Regions from separate parts of the Chryseobacterium sp. C39-AII1 genome, predicted to be linked through region 1. Evidence: riboswitches for the same ligand, from Rfam matches in the RefSeq annotation. Region 1 holds a riboswitch; the other holds the start of a gene.
What was found. A riboswitch is a leader RNA that binds a small molecule or an ion and turns the genes downstream of it on or off. The one in region 1 is predicted to bind cobalamin.
Positions count from the first base shown of each region.

Region 2: it holds a riboswitch for cobalamin, as region 1 does, so the genes downstream of both, ABEG63_RS03265 (TonB-dependent receptor) here and ABEG63_RS15355 (acyl-CoA thioesterase) in region 1, are expected to answer to the same signal.

Region 1 is NZ_JBDFPQ010000010.1:105,134-114,441, forward strand. It holds gene ABEG63_RS15310 (MBL fold metallo-hydrolase) at 1-670, opposite strand, end outside; gene ABEG63_RS15315 (TonB-dependent receptor) at 725-2,152, shown strand; gene ABEG63_RS15320 (GAF domain-containing protein) at 2,167-2,616, shown strand; gene ABEG63_RS15325 (PaaI family thioesterase) at 2,781-3,221, opposite strand; gene ABEG63_RS15330 (1-acyl-sn-glycerol-3-phosphate acyltransferase) at 3,243-3,833, opposite strand; gene ABEG63_RS15335 (PspC domain-containing protein) at 4,140-5,861, opposite strand; gene ABEG63_RS15340 (PadR family transcriptional regulator) at 5,874-6,203, opposite strand; gene ABEG63_RS15345 (hypothetical protein) at 6,507-7,202, shown strand; gene ABEG63_RS15350 (HD domain-containing protein) at 7,209-7,799, shown strand; gene ABEG63_RS15355 (acyl-CoA thioesterase) at 8,020-8,403, opposite strand; cobalamin riboswitch at 8,517-8,706, opposite strand; gene ABEG63_RS15360 (hypothetical protein) at 8,755-9,308, opposite strand, start outside.
Region 2 is NZ_JBDFPQ010000002.1:92,103-101,410, forward strand. It holds gene ABEG63_RS03260 (DUF5074 domain-containing protein) at 1-75, opposite strand, end outside; gene ABEG63_RS03265 (TonB-dependent receptor) at 72-2,105, opposite strand; cobalamin riboswitch at 2,214-2,399, opposite strand; gene ABEG63_RS03270 (transporter) at 2,665-3,606, opposite strand; gene ABEG63_RS03275 (cytochrome c peroxidase) at 3,618-4,661, opposite strand; gene ABEG63_RS03280 (MbnP family protein) at 4,654-5,475, opposite strand; gene ABEG63_RS03285 (hypothetical protein) at 5,988-6,356, opposite strand; gene ABEG63_RS03290 (superoxide dismutase) at 6,360-7,034, opposite strand; gene ABEG63_RS03295 (SCO family protein) at 7,147-7,827, opposite strand; gene ABEG63_RS03300 (YHS domain-containing protein) at 7,814-8,089, opposite strand; gene ABEG63_RS03305 (hypothetical protein) at 8,297-8,605, opposite strand; gene ABEG63_RS03310 (heavy metal translocating P-type ATPase) at 8,984-9,308, opposite strand, start outside.

The DNA.
Region 1 (9,308 bases):
TTAAAAATAATTTTTTAGGTTTTAGCTCTTCAAACAAATTAATAACATCAGGAAGGATAAAATGTGCCGGATGCGGATCAAATTTTCGGATACAGTTTAAAATTAAAACATCAAGATCTTTTAATTTTTCTTTTTCCGTGTCTGAAATAAAGCCTGCATCAGTAATATAAGCCGAGTTTTTAAATTTATACCCGAACGCCGTAATTTTATAATGAATCACTTCAAGCGGAGTAATTTCGGTATCTAAAACTGTGAACGGTTTATTTTCAATTTCATGCAAATCAAAAGCAGGCGCTCCGGGATATCTTACATCTGCAAAAGCATAGGGAAAACGATTTTTTACCTCTTGTCCGACTCTTTGAGAACAATAAAGGGGCATATTTTTTCCACTTTTAAAGATTAAAGGGCGCATGTCATCCAAACCAATTACGTGGTCGTTATGTTCATGAGTAAGAAGTGCGATATCTACATTACTTTCTTGATTAATAAGCATTTGTTGCCTAAAATCAGGGCCGCAATCAATTAATATTTTTCTGTTTTCGTCCGTAGTTATAATTACGGACGAACGGAATCTTTTATCTTTTGGATTTTCGGAAGTACACACCTCACAAGTGCAGCCAATAACGGGTACACCCTGCGAAGTTCCAGTTCCTAAAAATTTCAACTTCATTTTCTTTTGAGGTTGGTTTAATTTTGGTAAATTTACGAAAAATTTAATGTCCTAATGTATCAGAAACTAACTCCTAAACAAAAAGCATTAACAATTAATCTAGATCCTACTATTTATGGTACTTTCGCAGAAATTGGAGCAGGGCAGGAGACAGTCCGACACTTTTTTAGAGCTGGTGGAGCTTCAGGTACAATTGCTAAGGCAATGTCTGCTTACGACAAAGATTTTAGTGATGCGATCTACGGAAAAGAAGTAAAAAACAGGTATGTTACACAAAACAGACTTCGCAAAATGCTTCGCTATGAAGTGGCTTTAATTGAGGAAAGAATTTCCAGAGAAAACAACCCGAACAGAAAGTTTTTTTCTTATGCTAATACGGTGACTACCATCAATTTTGATAAGACGGTAAGAGGTCATGGTTGGGTAGGAATTCGTTTTCAGGTGAAAGAAAATGAGGATTATAACGAGATTGTAATTCACGTAAAATTCAAAGAAAACGATGCTACTTTGCAGCAGGAAACTTTAGGGAATCTTGGAGTAAATCTTATTTTCGGTGCCTTCACATATTTTGACAATCCACGAAGATTAATCGAATCTCTTTACGATGATGTGGCAAAAGACAATCTTGAAATTGATATGATCGATTTCAGTGGTCCTGCATTCTCTTATGTTGATAATCGATTGATGTCTTTGCAGTTAGTGAAAAACGGAATGACGGATGCCGTAATTTTCAATTCTGAAGGGAACAATATGCTTCCGGCGGATGTTTTGTACAAGAAAAATATTTTCGCGGTAAGGGGAAGTTTCAGACCGGTAACAAAGGTAAATATCGATATGCTGAAAAACGGTATGGATATGTTCCTGAAAGATGCGGTTTGTACCCATGAAGAAACGGAAGTTTTGATTGAAATTACGATTTCAAACCTTCGTGCAGACGGAGATATTGATGAAAGAGATTTCCTTGATAGGGTAGATGTCCTCGGTAGATTAGGCTATACAGTTATTATTTCGAATTACTCAGAATATTATCGATTGATTGATTATTTTGCGTCTTATACAAGTGGAAATATTGGTGTAGCAATGGGTGTAAATAACCTATTGATGGTATTTGACGAGAAGTACTATAAAAATCTTTCAGGTGGAATTTTGGAAGCTTTTGGTAAATTCTTCAGAAACGGAATGAGAGTGTATCTTTATCCTTATAAAGATCCTGAGACCCACGAATTGCTAGATTCTGAAACGCTTAAAGTGGAAGAAAATCTTAAAGAATTGTATAAATATTTCAAGCTGAATAATCGTATTGTTGATATTAAGAATCATAATCCCGATTTCTTGGAAATTTATTCAAGAGATATATTAAAGAAAATTGCTTGTAACATGAAAGGTTGGGAAACTCAACTTCCTGATGGTGTTGCAGAAATGATAAAAGAGCGAGGAATGTTCGGATATAAAGAAGAACTTTCATTAAAACAATTCTCTTAAAAAATTTAATTAAAATGTCAGAATTAAAGAAAAGACTTTCATCTATTCTTGAAAGTCCTAAACATAATACAGAAGAAAAATTAGAAAAAGTTTGTCATCTTTTGGATCAGGAGATTTCTTATTTCAACTGGACGGGTTTTTATTTCAAAAACGGAGATAAAGACGAATTGAAATTAGGTCCTTATGTTGGAGCCCCTACAGATCACGATATTATTCCTTACGGAAAAGGAATTTGCGGTCAGGTTGCGGTTTCCAATGAAACTTTTGTAGTGCCTGATGTTCACGAACAAAGCAATTATCTAAGTTGCTCAATCGATACAAAAGCTGAAATTGTAGTTCCGATCTTCAAAGACGGACAAAATATCGGACAAATTGATATTGATTCTCATACAATTGATCCGTTTACAGATGAAGATAGAGAACTTTTGGAATGGCTTTGTAATGAAGTTTCTAAGATTCTATAATTAAGAATTTCTAACCACAAAAGTTGCAAAAGTAAGTATAGTTTATTAAGAGTGTTTATTGAAGAGTATTTTCTTCTTCGGCTTTTGAGACTTTTGTGGTTTAAAATATAAACTCCGATTATCAACGATAATCGGAGTTTTTTATATAAATATTATATTTAAAATTATCTTAAAATAATATTATTCGTCATTGTTGTGTGATTGATTAGTTTTCCTTTTTCATCACTAATTTCAATTTCAGAAACGTGCATCGATTTTCCTTTTCTGATGAATCTTGCCACAGCCGTCACAATTCCATCTTTTTTACTTCTTAAATGGTTTGAATTGATGTTCGTACCGACACCATAATATTTAGAACCATCAATGAAGATATTAGACAGGCTAGAGCCCATTGTTTCTGCCAAAACACAACTTGCGCCACCGTGCAAAATACCAAAGGGCTGATGAACTTTCGGCTGAACAGGCATCGTGGCAGTCAGGGTTTCATTTTCAAGATCAATATCTATGAATTTTATTTCCAGCGTTTTCGCTAAAGTTACCTCGCCGCCCCAACTGTTTAGAAATGCTAATATTTCTTCCTTCGTTTTATCTTTCGTATAATACATAAATCTGTTGGTTGATAGTTATTAGTTGCTGGTTTCCGTTCCCATGATATTTGGATTCCAGTTTTCAGGAATTTTCGGAACAATATCATTTTTGATATAATAATTCTGAATTTCTTCCATAATTTCTGAAAAAGAAGCAGAAGCAATTCTTTCATAAGGAATTGTATATCCTAAATAAACGATGTTTCTTTTGAAATCTCCGGCTGCCAAAACAATAGGAACTTTTGCCGCCAAAGCCATGTGATAAAACCCTTTTCTCCATTTCGGAACCCAGCTTCTTGTTCCTTCCGGAGTAATTACTAAACTAAAATCTTCTTTTGCAAACTGATTGGCAACGAAGTTTACCAAGTCGTTTTTCTGACTTCTGTCGATCCCGATTCCTCCCAAACCTCTTACCACACTTCCGTACCAAGCTTTGGTGTGAGCATCTTTAATGATGATTTTGATGGGTTTCTCCAAAGACCAATAGGCAAGGTTTCCTAAAATATATTCCATATTATGGGTGTGGGGTGCCACAACAAGGATACATCTGTTAAGGCTGCTTGCATCGCCTTGCAGAACGACCTTCCAGCCCAATAATTTTAGCATTGCTTTGCCAATTAGTTTTTTCATAGATCTTGTATTAAAAACAGAAAAGTATAACCAAACTTTGGTTATACTTTACAAATATATTGAAATATTATTGCTCTTTAAAACAAACCGCTGATTAAATCTACGATTTTCATTACTATTTCTAAGGCTACTTGTACCATTTGTTTATGTTTTTGATTTGGGTTATTAATTTTGTACGAAGATAGTATAATTTTCTGATATACAGTGTTTAAAATTAAATTATTTTCGATAGTTTTGAGAGAAGAAGAATGTGAATTTCAAGCTTTTGACCATTCATTCACATCTTCTGCCACTCTCTAAAGTTTATTATTTGGTTTTAATGGAAATTTCATCTTTACCATCCTTGATCTTGATGTCTACATTTCCTTTCATTTTTTTGATGCTGGATTTCATAGAATCAATCACGTTATCAGCTTGTGAAGCAGGAACTTTTTTACCGTTGATGATAATACTGTCCTTATCGTCTGAGCTGTACTCAATCGTAGAACCGTTTACAGAGATTTTGTTTTTCTCAATTTTGATTCCGTTGTTGTTATGGTCGTCATCCTGATCATTATCGTTGATTCCGTCTCCGTCTAAATCTCCGTCAAAATAAATTTTGTCTTTATTTACCGGAATAATCACCATTCTTTGCGGAACCACAAGCTCATAGCTGATTCTGTAATCTCTGAATCTGTGCTCGTAAGGATACTTCATGTAGTTTGGAAGAAGCACTTTATTGTTTTCAACCTCTACAGGAACCGTAATTTGTACCGGAACATTGTATCCGTTTCCTTCTTTTTTAATGATTAGATAAGGTGTTTTTACATCAGATTTTCTTACAACATCTACATCCGGATAATCTTCTTCGAAAACTGTTTTCTTATCCGAATAAATATCGCTGTCATACCCTTTGAAGTTTTGTGGAATAACCACTTGCTTTACATCAACATACAATGTGTCTGAAGTTGTATTGATCGCTACATTTTCAACATCTTCTTTGCTGCCTCTGTAGATAAGGTCTTTTTTCGCCATGCTGATTCCAAAGTAAGTACCCAATCCGATTAATAAAAGGAATAAACCTCCTAATACCCATCCGATATTTCTCAATTTAGTTTTCGGAGAGAAAATTTTGATACTTAATAAGCTGAAGATAATTGCCGGGATCAAAGCTCCAACCACCATGATAGCAGTTAATACTTTGTCTAAACCATTATCATCCATATAGAATTTCATTTCAGAAGCTCCTGGGAAATCTGCATTTACTCCGAAAATCCCGATGATTGCGAATATTCCTGCAATGCTTCCTACTGTCATTAAAACGAAAAGTGAACCAATGATATATTTAAAAACATTCCATATTCCGCTGCTTGCGTTGCTGATGTAAGGTTTGTTTTCGATATATATTTCTCCGACCCTCTGAGTAGATTCATTGGCGAATTGCACCAATTTGTTAGACTCATTCTTAAGATTGTCGAAGTTCATAGGCTTTCCCTGCATTTTCAGGAAATCTGCCGCAGATTCTGCTTTTGGTAACACGGCCCAAAGAATAATATATAATAAGAAAACCAATGTTGAAGAAACTGCCGCTGTGAAAGCTCCCAGGATGAAAATTCCCAACCAGATTGCTCTCATTGCTGTAATATCCATTCCAACATATTGAGCTAAACCTGCGCATACTCCGGCAATTTTCTGTTTTTCTGGATCACGGAACAATTGTTTTTTATCACTATATTCAGTTCCTGCGCTTCTTTTTTTCGAAGTATTTTTTTCAGAATAATATGCCTCTTCCTGCTCTTCTATTTTTTCGGGTGTTCCAATTTGTGCAATTACCTTCTCTACATCCGAATCGTTGATTACTTCGCGTTTTCCTAAAGAATCTTTGAAGATTTCCACCATTCTGATTTCTATGTCGTGCATTACCTCATCTGCTTCCGAAGCATCCAGAGCGCTTCTAAGAGCATTCAGATAATCGCTAAGCTTTATGTATGCATGTTCTTCTATCGTAAAAGAAAAACCTGCAAGTCCTATTGAGAGTGTTTTGTTCATAGCTTTGTTTTTTTAATTTTTTTGAGTGATTTGGTTTACAGAATCTGTCAATTCATTCCAGGTATTTTGAAGTTCATTTAGAAACAGTTTACCTTTTTCTGTGATCTGATAATATTTTCTAGGCGGCCCTCCGGTAGATTCTTCCCATCTGTACGATAAAAATTCTCCGTTTTTCAATCTTGTTAAAAGAGGGTAGAGGGTTCCTTCCACTACATCCAGTTTTCCTTTTTTTAGTTCATCTATAAGGTCGGAAACATACATTTCACGATGATTGATGAGACTTAAAATACAGAATTCCAGAATGCCTTTTCGCATTTGCGCTTTGGTATTTTCAGTATTCATCTTTAATAAGTTTTGTTAATTAGTTATATCTAAAACCGATTTCAGTTCCTAGCTAGTTGAACCTATTTCGATTTTACATTACAAAGATATGTAAATAAAATGGTATTATGCAATACAAAGTAGTGTAATTTTTTAAATATAATATTTAAATTACTGATTTTCAATGGAATAAATTTTAATTGAAATTTTGCATATTTTGATTTTCAACTTAAAAAAGTGTGAAAGACTTTAAAATTTTGTATTTTTGGCAGGAAATTGGGTTATTAATCTAGCCAGAATTTAAATTTTTATTTAAACACAATTATGATATATTCTAAATTTTTATTGCCATTTATTTTAGTTGGAACAAGTTGCTTTGCTCAATATAAGTTTGAAATGAAAGATGCTTCTGCTTATTATGATGCAAAAATTATGATGGAAGACTGCTCGGGGGACGAATGCCGAGGTAAAGCGGTTATTGACTTATTCAAAAAAAATGGTTCGAAAATCGAACAAACATTAACTTCTGAGAATTTAGTTTTTTATTTAAATCAGAATAATAAAATATCACAGGAAGAAATTGTTCGATTGGATAAAAATGTGGTTTCAGATGGCCCTTTAATTTTTGATGATTTTAATTTCGACGGAACTGAAGATGTTGCCGTAAGAAACGGAAATTTAGGAAATTACGGAGCTGCTTCTTATGATGTATATGTTTACAATGTTACCAAGAAAAAATTTGTGCCTAGTGAAGAGCTTACCGATCTTGCCAGCAACTCTTTTGGAATGTTTGAAGTAGATCATGAAAGGAAACGGTTGATTACCTATGCGAAATCGGGAGCGGCAATGCATTATATTACAGAATTTACTGTTATTCCCAACCGAGGTTTGGTGAAAGTATATGAAGTGGAAGAAGATGCGAGTGGCGGTGAGCGAGTGATTGTAACAACCAAGGAATTTAAAGATGATAAATGGATAAAAACGGTTAAAAATTATCCAATTGATGAATATTATAAGTAACAGATAATGAAGATACAGAAGGAGATCGATTTTATTTTGGCAGTTGATGCCTTAAAGAACGTACAACGAAGAAATTACAATGCAGATGATTCCAGAAGAGAAAATACAGCTGAGCATTCTTGGCAGATTATTATTTTGGCTCAAATTCTTTTTCCTTATGCGAAAAACAGAGCGGATATTGATTTGTTAAGAGTGATCAGAATGCTTTCCATTCACGATTTGGTAGAAATTGAAGCGGGTGATACTTTTCTTTTTGATGAAGCGGGAATGGTTGGTAAGTTTGAAAGAGAGAAAGTTTCTGCTCAAAACATTTTCGGAATTCTAGATGAGCCTTTAAGAACTGAGTTTTTCAATCTTTGGCTTGAATTTGAAGAGGAAAAAACTCCGGATGCTATTTTTGCCTGTGCAATTGACCGAATTATGCCTTTTATTCTGAATTCGCATACTTCTGGAAAAAGCTGGACGGAAGCCGGAGTTACTGAAAAACAAATCCGAAATATGTTGGAAAACGCCATCAGCAGAGCTTCTGATGAAATGGGAGAGGCTTTCCAAACATTATTGAATTTGAGTTTGGAAACTGAAAAGGTGTTGAGATAATTTTTTAACGGAATATCTTATTTTCCCATGGATTGCGCAGATTTTTACAGATGATTATATTTAATTTTCAATTACATAAAAAATATACACCATCATTCGTGAAATTCGTGATAAATAAAAAATATAAAAGTTTCGGCGAGCCTTTGGCTCGCCGAAACTGCTTTAAAAAACATTTGAAAATATTGGGTTCGGGCGGCCGAAGGCCGCCCGAACCTTTTCTTTATAGTATTTGAATTGGTTTTTTGAATTCGTCGATCGCTACAAAAGTGAAATCACCTACAATCGCTTTTTCCTTTTCATAAGAATACATTTGTTCGGTGTAGATTTCAACATTTACCTTCATACTCGTTTTTCCTACATGAGAAACTTTTCCTACCAATTCTACGATAGTACCTGCAGGAATTGGCTTTTTAAAATCAATTTTATCGCTGCTTACCGTTACCACGCGTTTCCTGGCAAATCGGGTCGCGGTGATAAAAGCCACTTCGTCCATCAACTGCATGGCAGTACCTCCGAAAAGCGTATCGTAATGATTGGTTGTATTAGGGAAAACCGCTTTAAAAATTCTGGTTACGGATGCTTCAATTCTTTCTTCTGTAGTCATATTTCATTATAAATTAAGGCGAAATGAAATAGTATCAAACAACAGAACAATAACAGGAATCTTAGAAATTCCTGAAACATCTATTAGATCAATAAAACTTCAAATCGCGAAAGTTTTTTGTTTAAGAAATAGGCAGGTCTCCTGACTCGTAACATCATTTATCTCCTTCCCATCTCGCCTGATAACGAAACAGTGGACTTTTGATAAAGACTTTAGTTACTTACAGTTGCGCGACAGTTCGTGATTTTCACACGATTCCCTTTTAATCTGCAATTAAGCAGAACCGATTTCTGAAAAAGCGATTGGCTTTTCTGGGTGCAAAAATAAGGATAAAACAGTAGAAAATAAGATTTATTCCGGATTATTATAAATTATTTGATTGATGGCTCTTCCTTTATTGATGCTCCAAAGGGTGGTATAACGGTTTTCACCGGAACCATTAATCATATAAAGGAAAATATGGTCATCATCCAAGGCGGTTACCCCAATATTTTCAAAATCCATAGAAGGCTGGAACAAATTTTTAATCGCATCTCTCACAAATACAGAACCTCTTCCGGGTTGTTGTACTCGGATAGATTTTATTTCCGTCATACCTTCAGGGATTTCATTGCCAATTCCCCAAGGTTTTACTTTATCAACCGTCAAAATTTTCCCGCTTGCATCTTTTTCCTGTCTTTTAAGATGAGCATACGAAGGGTAAACATCAATGATAACCTTCGTTCTCTGATTAGTCGGAATTTTCTGATTAGTATCGTCTGTAAAAATTAATGATTTTCCGTTTTTAGATTTTGAAGGTGTAAATTTCGGAAGCTGATCAATAAAGGCAACACGCTCTTTATTTACCATTCCTTCTTTATTCAGGCTGTCGTATCTTACGAAAGGTTTTTCAGAATCTTGTTTTT
Region 2 (9,308 bases), on a different contig from region 1:
CACCACATCATCTGTTCTACATGAAAGCAGAAAAAGTAAAGTAAAAGCCAGTAAAAAAAAGTTGAGTTTTTTCATAACATAAAGCTTAAGATCAGTTTAAAATTTCTACCCGGCATCGGATAGTTTTTCACAACTTCATAATTTTGGTTGAAAATATTATTCACCTCAAAACTCGCCTTGAAATCGTGTGAAAGCCAATGGAATTTCCTTTGCACAGAAAGGTCATGCGTATACCAGGGCTGAATATAGTTGTACTGAATATTGTTTAATTGTCCGTCATAGCGCTCCCCGACATACATTCCACTGTAATTGAAGCTCCAGTCTTTGTAATCTGCCATCATCGTAAACGTTCCGGCATGCCATGGAACATAAGGAATCTGATCACCGTAATTAGACTCGCCTGGATCTGTTAAATCTCTTGCACTTTGATACGTATAGCTCACCAATGGTTTCAACCTTACATTTCCCACATTGATCTCGGCCTGAAGATTGACATCGGCTCCGATAATTTCAACGTTTCCAAGATTTGTCATCGTCCATCGAAACAAATTAGCAGTCGGCATCGCGACGATTTTATTTTCTACGACATTGTAATAACCGTCTACTTTTAAATAAATGCCTTTAAAATTCTGATGATCAAAAAGTTTCTGATAGGTAAAACCCACGTCATACTGATTCGTATATTCGGGTTTCAAAAGCGTATTCCCGATCATCGTATAGTAGAGATCGTTAAAAGTCGGCATTCTGAAAATCCTTTTATAGAAAGCTCTTATCGTAAAATCGTTGGAGTCAAAAGGTTGATAACTCGCAAAAATTGAAGGTGTCCACTCTGTTTTATCGGGAGCATTGTAATTCTTTTGTACATTTTCATTAATAAATGTTCCCAGAACGCTTCCCAATACCTTAAACCGATTCCATTGATAGGTTGTTGCAAAAGCGACCAACGAGGTATAACGTGTTGGATATGAAAAATCGATTAAATTGGCATCCAGATTATTATACTGAAAGTCGAAACTTGCGCTCACATCCCAGTTTGGAGTAATTGAATACAAATTGGAAGAAGACAAATACACTTCTCTCTGAATAAAAGTATTGTCGATTCTTAACCCGGTATCTCCAACATTTAAAGTATCTGCAAATCTTGTGTAATCATAAGCAAATTTTGTTTTGAACTGAGTTTCAAAATTTCTGAATATTTTCTTTCTAAACTGTCCCTGAACAAAATAATTTTCATCCCTCATTCTAGAACCTCGCGGAATAAAACCATTGCTGATAATAGCTGCCGGAACCCCACGATCCGATAAATATCCGTATCCTCTTATGCTCCAGTTTCCGTTGTTTAAATTTCCGTTTAAGCTGGTCTCAAAACGTTTTGAAGTCACATCAGAATCATATCTTTTAGCAATGGTATCATACGCCGTAGAACCATCATCATTCTTTCTCGATGTTCTGAATTTATAAATACCATCCGTCTGTAAATATTCCGAGCTGAAACTGGCCGCAATTTTATCGGTAATCTTTTGCTCTAAGCGAAAAGACGGATTAAAAAGCTGAATAGAAGAAGATTTTGTCCTTAAAACTAAATTCGTTTTTCTACCATTTCTAAAAGTCGGAGTTTTAGCCTGCATATAAATAGAACCCGACGAACCAAAATCTTTAGCCGGTTGAAAAATTTCGCTTTTTTGCCCGTTATAAAGAGAAATTTCCTCAATATCATCCAAAGAAAATTTTCCCAGATCCACCACTCCATTTTGGGCATTTCCCAATTGAATTCCGTCATAGAAAACCCCAACATGCTGGCTTCCCATGCTTCGAATATTCACGGTTTTTAAGCCGCCAACTCCGCCGTAATCTTTGATCTGAACTCCTGAAAAATACCTCAGCGCATCGGCTACCGACTGACTGTTGAGTCTTTCCAGCTGTTCTCCCGAAAGCGTTTGTGCAGGAAGGATTTCTTTAAAATTCTTTTTGTAAATATTGACTGGAAGAATCGTCTTCTCCTTAATCGTATCTTTTCTGGATTGTGAAAACAACAATGGCGTTGTTAACACAAAAACTGCGAAAACAACCTTATAGAGTTGAGATGTAAGAAGTTTTGCCACCATTAGCTCATTTAGATAATGATGACGCTAATGGATATAAGAATACACCGATAAAGCGTAGTCGTAAACCACACAAAATCAATGATGTCCTAAGCTTTATTCCACGAAAGCGTCAAACGTTTATGGTCTGGCAGGTCTTCTGACTTACTCCGTTTTTGAAATCCTTCCCATTAAAAAACAGTGGATATTATTATCAAAAACTTTGGTGTGGAGCTTACAGCAGCGGGTCTGTTCTGGATTTTCACCGGATTCCCTTTTAAGCGCTTTTTATGGCTCACCAGATTGCGGCAAAGATAGAAAATAAATCACAGAATCAAAATTGAATTTAATAAATTGATTTACAAATACATAAACGCTGAAATTAATTTATTGAAATAATATTTTTTAACGCAAAGTTTTATTCGCTGTTGTTAATATTTTTAAGGAGCAAAGAATGAATCAATTAAAAATTGATTTGAGGAAGTAAGTGTTTTATGCAGCTTCATCAAACAGCTTTGCTATTCATCTTTACTCCTTTAATAAAAAGAGATTAAATAAAATCTTTGCGTTTAAAATATTCTGTTTAAATTCCAAAATTCAGGAAAACACTAAAACGCGATTTCGCTTGAATATCACCTCCCGCCAAATTGGAATATACCGGAAGCATGATTTCACTTCCCAAACTGAATTTTTTATAGGAAGCCTCAAAACCAAGCTTTCCATACAAAGCACTTCCTGCCGTTCTTGGTAATGCTTCGTTAAACTGTTTATTTTGATCAAAAACTTCTCCTTGCAAACCCGTTTTTCCGGAGAAAATTATTCTATCATTCTCAACAAACTGATAAAAACCTGTTGCAGCATAATTCCATTGGTTTCCGAAATTGTAATGCTTTTTATTTTCTGTTTTAATGGTATAATCTGTATTCATCAACAAAGCGATTTTATTTTTCTGGAATTTGTAATTCAGTACCATCTGGTAATCCCAACTCCCTGTTCCCAGCTGAAAACTTGGATTTACTCCCGTAATTCCTTTTTCATCAAACTTTCCCAACGGAACTTTTATTCCTACGCCACCATTCAGCTGATGAATATTATTCTTGGAATTTAGCAGTTGATAGATTCCCATCACATTAAAATCTCCGATTCCGTTAATATTTATATCTCCCTGCAACGTTTGCTTCTCATGAAAATGAAACGGTAAACTTCCATAAACACTCAGTTTTTGAGTTACCGGAATTCTTGCCCAAAGCTGAATGGTGTTAAAATACTGATCTTGAGTTAAATCTTTTACAAACAGATTTTCCTTGGCTTTATAATGCTGGGCAAAATATTTAATTCCTATAAACTGAGGGTTCAGTAGAGATTCAAAGCCTGAAGAGCCGTTTCCTGCTCCGCAACCGCAGGCGTCACAATCATCAAAAAAATCTTGGTGAACCTCATCAGGAATATAAAGGCTGTCACTCTGAGGTTTAGCCTGATTTAAATTAAATAAAATCAAGCTTATGATTAAAAATATTTTATTCATGTTTAAAAAAATTATTCCGCAAATTTTGGATTAGATATGAAATTTTTATCAGACAACGTTTTCAGAAAAGTGATGATGAATTGTTTTTCCTGAGTATTCATAGCAATTCCGAGGTGACCGTTTTGTTTTAATCGAGGATCCAAATTGGGGTTATCTTCCACATTATCCGAGTAGAAATTCAACACGGCTTCCAATGTGTAAAATCTGCCGTCATGCATATAAGGCGCTGTGTATTCAACATTTCTTAAACTCGGAACCCGGAATTTCATCCAATCGACCTGTTCCAATGTTACGCGATAACGACCTGCATCTTTAAACTGCGTATTATAATACATCCCGGTATTTCTAAAACTTTCATCGGTAAACAATTCTCCGCTGTGGCATGATGAACATTTTTGTTGAAATAAATTCATTCCTTGTAGTTCTTCTGAAGAAAAATTTTCTTTTCCTTGCTTCATCCGATCATATTTAGAATCTGCAGAAATTAGAGTAACCATAAATTGCGATAGCGCCTTTAGAATTCTATCTCCTGTAATATTTTCATCGCCATACGCTGCTTTGAATAATTTTTTATACTTCGCATCCGCATTTAATTTGGACACAATTTCCGGAATCGAGCTGTCCATTTCATTCACATCTGTGATCGGACTGATAGGCTGTTCGTTCAGGTTATGAATGACCCCATCCCACATATATCGCTGTAAAAAAGCCATATTCTGAATCGGCGGAGCATTTCTGATTCCAATTCTGTCATCAACCCCATGACTTACCGTGTGACCATGATGGGTGAAAGCATTTTCCTGAATATGGCAGAAGCCGCAGGAAATGGTATTATTTCGCGAAAGCCTGCCTTCATAGAATAATTTTCGTCCGAGCTCTACTCCATTTTTAGTCAGAGGATTTTCTGAAGGATTAAATGTCATTTTCGAAAAATAAGACGGATATTCCAAAGCATAAGGCTCATTTTTCTCAATGGGTTCAATTACCTCATCCGTACAGGAAATAAAACTCAAAAAAGAGAAAACAAACAAACCTGTTTTAAGTAACTTAATCATTATGAACGTGATCTACTTTAAACATTTTGGTCAGGTTATTCGTTACATTCACCAAATGTTGGCTGGACCCCATCATCATATCATTTGTAGAATTTAAACTCAATGTATTTTCGCCGGTTAAAAACTGATTCAGATCTGCCAGAATATGGATAGAAGGCGTAATTTGCGTACTTACTCTTGCGGTTGTTGGTAAATCCAAAGTAATCTCGCGGTAAAGATCGGGCGTATTGTTGGCGGTTACATTACCCATATTTCCGGTGTGATTCATAAATTCTGTCTGCGGAGAAGCGGTTCCGTATTTTCCTTCCAACTTTACAAAGACATAGCCCGCCGCCCAGGACCAGGTCATTCCTTTCTGTTTGGCTTTGGTCCAGAATTCCGCCTGCCCGTCCTGCCCCAACAAGTAAGCATTCTGGCTGAGTCCTAACCCGAATTTAACTTTTTTGTAATTTCTTTTTGGAACCTCATCGAGATTAATGTAGACGATTCCCGCCACCGCATCAGCCTGATCGATGATAAAAGCGCCTTTATCGGGATTATTTTCGTTGTATTTGAATTCATTTCCGGCTTCGTCCACCAAACTGATATTGCTGATGATATATTTTAAAGCAGAAAAGTGATGTTTTTGTCCTTGTGAAGAAGTCTGAGTGGTTTGATTCAGCACAATATCCCCGAGATTATTGAAGCCGTTTTCAAATTTAATCTGCAGTTTTCCGAGAGTGGTATTCTGAGACTCGTCTTCGTCGTTATTTCGGCATGAAGTAAAAGTGAATAAAATAAATACTGCGGAGAGTAATGATAAAAATTTGTACATTTTTTAGTTTGTTTTTTAGAAGTAAAATTTGGTGAATTCAGCAGCATCGACTTGATTTAAAAGATATTTTTTCTTTTGTCTTAACACAAAAGAAACAAACAGTCCAGACTTGGAAACTGAATGCTAAAAATTAAAAATCAATCCTAAAATCCCCAAAACTTGTGTGAATTCAATAGTTTGTCTTCGTAACTGAATGAGTCTCGCGCTTCAAACAATGGGAATTTTTTAACGGATTTATTTTTAATTTTCTTAACGCTTCATTTTCCGAGGTCGTTTTAATGGAGTTAAGGATTGACATTTTCTCTTTCCTTTATCATTAAAACTGACTTCTGTGTGAATTCACGTTACAATAGGTTGATATGACATCCATCGCGATAGGGATGGAAGCGGTTATCCTTTTTTTGGATTCTGACGCATGGAAGAACCTAAAAAAAGATAGGAGCGGACAGCCCGACCCGAGCGGCTGGAAAAGCCAGGGAAAGGGAATCGCCCAAAAAGGTTGTGATATTATTCTAAAAAACAGGAGGTCTGAAAATGTGTTTCAGAAAAAGAAAAGAATACGCCGAATGGTAAATAAAAGTGAAATTTGTAAAGTCCGGCTTTTCGGTTGTTGTGATATTGGCAATGGCAGGCAGAAGATAGATATCGAGTAATTTCTGACCTGAATTTTTGGCTTTGTTTACTGGTGAAGAATCGCTGTCATTCGCTTTTGCGAGTTCTTTCCCGAGGTAACATTTTCCGTTACAGTGAAGCTCGGGTTTGTTTTTGTTGATACATAAAACTTCCGAAATATAAGTATAATTTACAGCATACTCCGCCAACGGCATCAGAGGTCTGAATACCACAAATAAGGTGAGGAATATGCTGCAAATAAAGTTCATGAATTATTTTTTAGTGATCGCTTCTTCGTATCTTCTGCTGATCTCTTTCCAGTTGGTTACGTTCCAGATTGCTGTTAAATAATCTGCTCTTTTATTCTGATATTTCAGATAATACGCATGTTCCCAAACATCAATCCCGAAAATCGGCGTTCCTTTTTCTTCTACCACATCCATCAACGGATTATCCTGATTAGCTGTCGACGAAACAAATAGTTTACCATTTTTATCTACAGAAAGCCATGCCCAACCTGAACCAAAACGATCTGCACCTGCTTTGGCCATTTTTGCTTTAAAAGCATCCATACTTCCGAATGCATCGGTGATTGCTTTCGCCAATTTTGCGGAAGGCTGCGTATTTTTTACAGGCGTAAGAACCGTCCAGAACAATTCGTGATTGTAGTGTCCACCGGCATTATTTCTTACTGCAGCAGGTAGTTTTGAAGCATTCGACATGATCTCGAACAAAGTTTGCTTTTCCTGTGGAGTTCCGGCAATGGCTTTATTCAAATTAGAAACATAAGCCGCTGCATGCTTTGAATAATGGATCTCCATCGTCTGAGCATCGATATTACCTTCCAGTGCGTTGTACGCGTACGGTAAAGGAGTTTGTTTGAATTGCGCAAATGCAAATTGCGCCGCAAAAACTGCACTTAAAGCAGCTATTTTCAAAATCTTCATAACTTTTTGTTTTTTATGGTTTATATTTTGGCGGGAAGATGGGAACTGGAGGCGGAAAGTTTACTACTATGCGTTAATAACTTCCATCTTCCTGCATCCATCTTCCTGCCCCTTACTTCAATAATTTCTTAATATCCTCGATCAGCAATTCTCTGTCGGGATGATATTTTCCGGTAAGTGCAGGAACTTTTCCTTCCGGATCGGAATAATTTAATCCTGAATAATACAAAATCGGCATATTCTCTTTATTAAACCGACAACGCAGATTCCCGTCCTGATCTACCAACGCGATCATTCCGCTATGGTTGAGGTTTTCACTTTCGTCTTCTTTATCGCCTACATAAATATCAAACTGATCGGCCAAATTTCCGATATACGCTCTGTCACCCGTTAGAAAATGCCAGTTGGGAGATTTTGCTCCAATCTTTTTTGAATGTTCTTTAAGCAACTCCGGTGTATCATTTTCAGGATCGATGCTGATGGAGATAATTCCAAAATTTGGATCGTTGATTTCATCTTCTATTGCCCGCATATTGGTGTTCATCACCGGACAAATCGTTGGGCATTTACTAAAGAAAAACTCTACCAGATATACTTTTCCGAGCATATCTTTATTGGTAATGTTTTTATTGTTCTGATCCGTCAGTTCAAAATCGGGAACTTTCATGATCGTATAAAGATTCTTTTTAAAATATCCCATTCCCACGCCAATAATTAAAAAAAGCAACGCAATCACCGCGATCGGAATAATCAGCTTGCGCTTGGTATTGTTCTGCTTTTTAGTTTTTGACATACTTTTCAGGATTTTTCTTGAATTCGTCTTTACAGTAAGCACTGCAAAAACCGTACGTTTTATTTTTGTACACCGCCGTATCTTTCATGTCGGGTTCTGTGGGCATATGGCAAATTGGGTCTACCGCATTAGCAAATTTTACCGTTTTTACATTTTGTTTAGCAGCAGTTGTTTTACTTTTATGTTTTACTTTAGGCGTTTCCTGAGCACACGCCATTAATGAAACCGACAAAAATGCAGTTAAAATAAGTTTTGATTTCATTTTAAATTAAATTGAAATTAATGATGATTTTGAATAAAATGGATTGATATTTTAAACTAAACTTAATATTGATCTTGTTTTTAAACGCAAGGCTTGCAAAGCTTTTTCATAAACTTCATCTTATTATGTTCGCAACGGCGTTAACACTCAACAAAAGATAGCTAAGTTTACTTCAATATTAAACTATAAAATTAGTTTAAATAAATTTTAGGCTAAAGGAGGATGGAATATTCGGAAGAAATATTCGGAAGAATGGAAATTATCATCAAACGAGTTGGGATTTTTTTCTGGAACTTCCGTTTGAATTTTAGTTGAAAAAGATAGAATTTCATTTGACAAAAAAACGTCAAGACCTGCAATTTTTACATTTTGGGTATTGCTGGATTGCTTTTCAGTTTTTGCCAATTCTTTTTTTACGAAGCATTTCCCCTTACAGGTAGATTGAGGGATATTTCTGTTTTCGCAAAGATTTTTTACGATGTAATCGTAATTAACCGCATAGTTAATTAATGGCAATACGGGACGTAGTGCGATCGTAAAAATGACAAATATGGAAATGAAAAACTTCAACAATGAATTCTGTAGTACAAATATACTACTGAAATTTGTTTTTCATGTTAATTTATGATGAAAGTCATTTCTAGTTGATAGATTTTGTTTGATAGTTGAAAGAAGTTTGAGGATGTTTAGGTTTTTCTCTCGCAGATTTTGCAGATAGCGCAGATTTTTAATGATCTGCTGAATTTGCTTTATCTGCGAGAGAATCTTGTTCTTGTCCATTTTTTATTTCCCACAGATTTACACAGATGTTTATTTTTTTCGTAGATTTTGGAGATGGCAAAGATTTTTAGTTTAAAAATCTGTCGAATTTACTTGATCTGCGAGAGAAAATATTTAAAACTTCATTCTCTGAATTCTAACTGCATTTAAGATCGCTAATAAAGCCACACCAACATCTGCAAAAACGGCTTCCCACATAGTTGCCAAACCTCCGGCGCCGAGAGCTAAAACAACTGCCTTGATTCCGAATGCAAGGATAATATTTTGCCACACGATCTTTTTCGTTTGCTTTCCGATATTGATTGCCATTGGAATTTTACTCGGCTGGTCATCCTGAATTACAACGTCTGCTGTTTCAATCGTGGCATCACTTCCCAATCCGCCCATTGCAATTCCGACATCGCTTAAAGCGACAACCGGAGCATCATTCAATCCATCG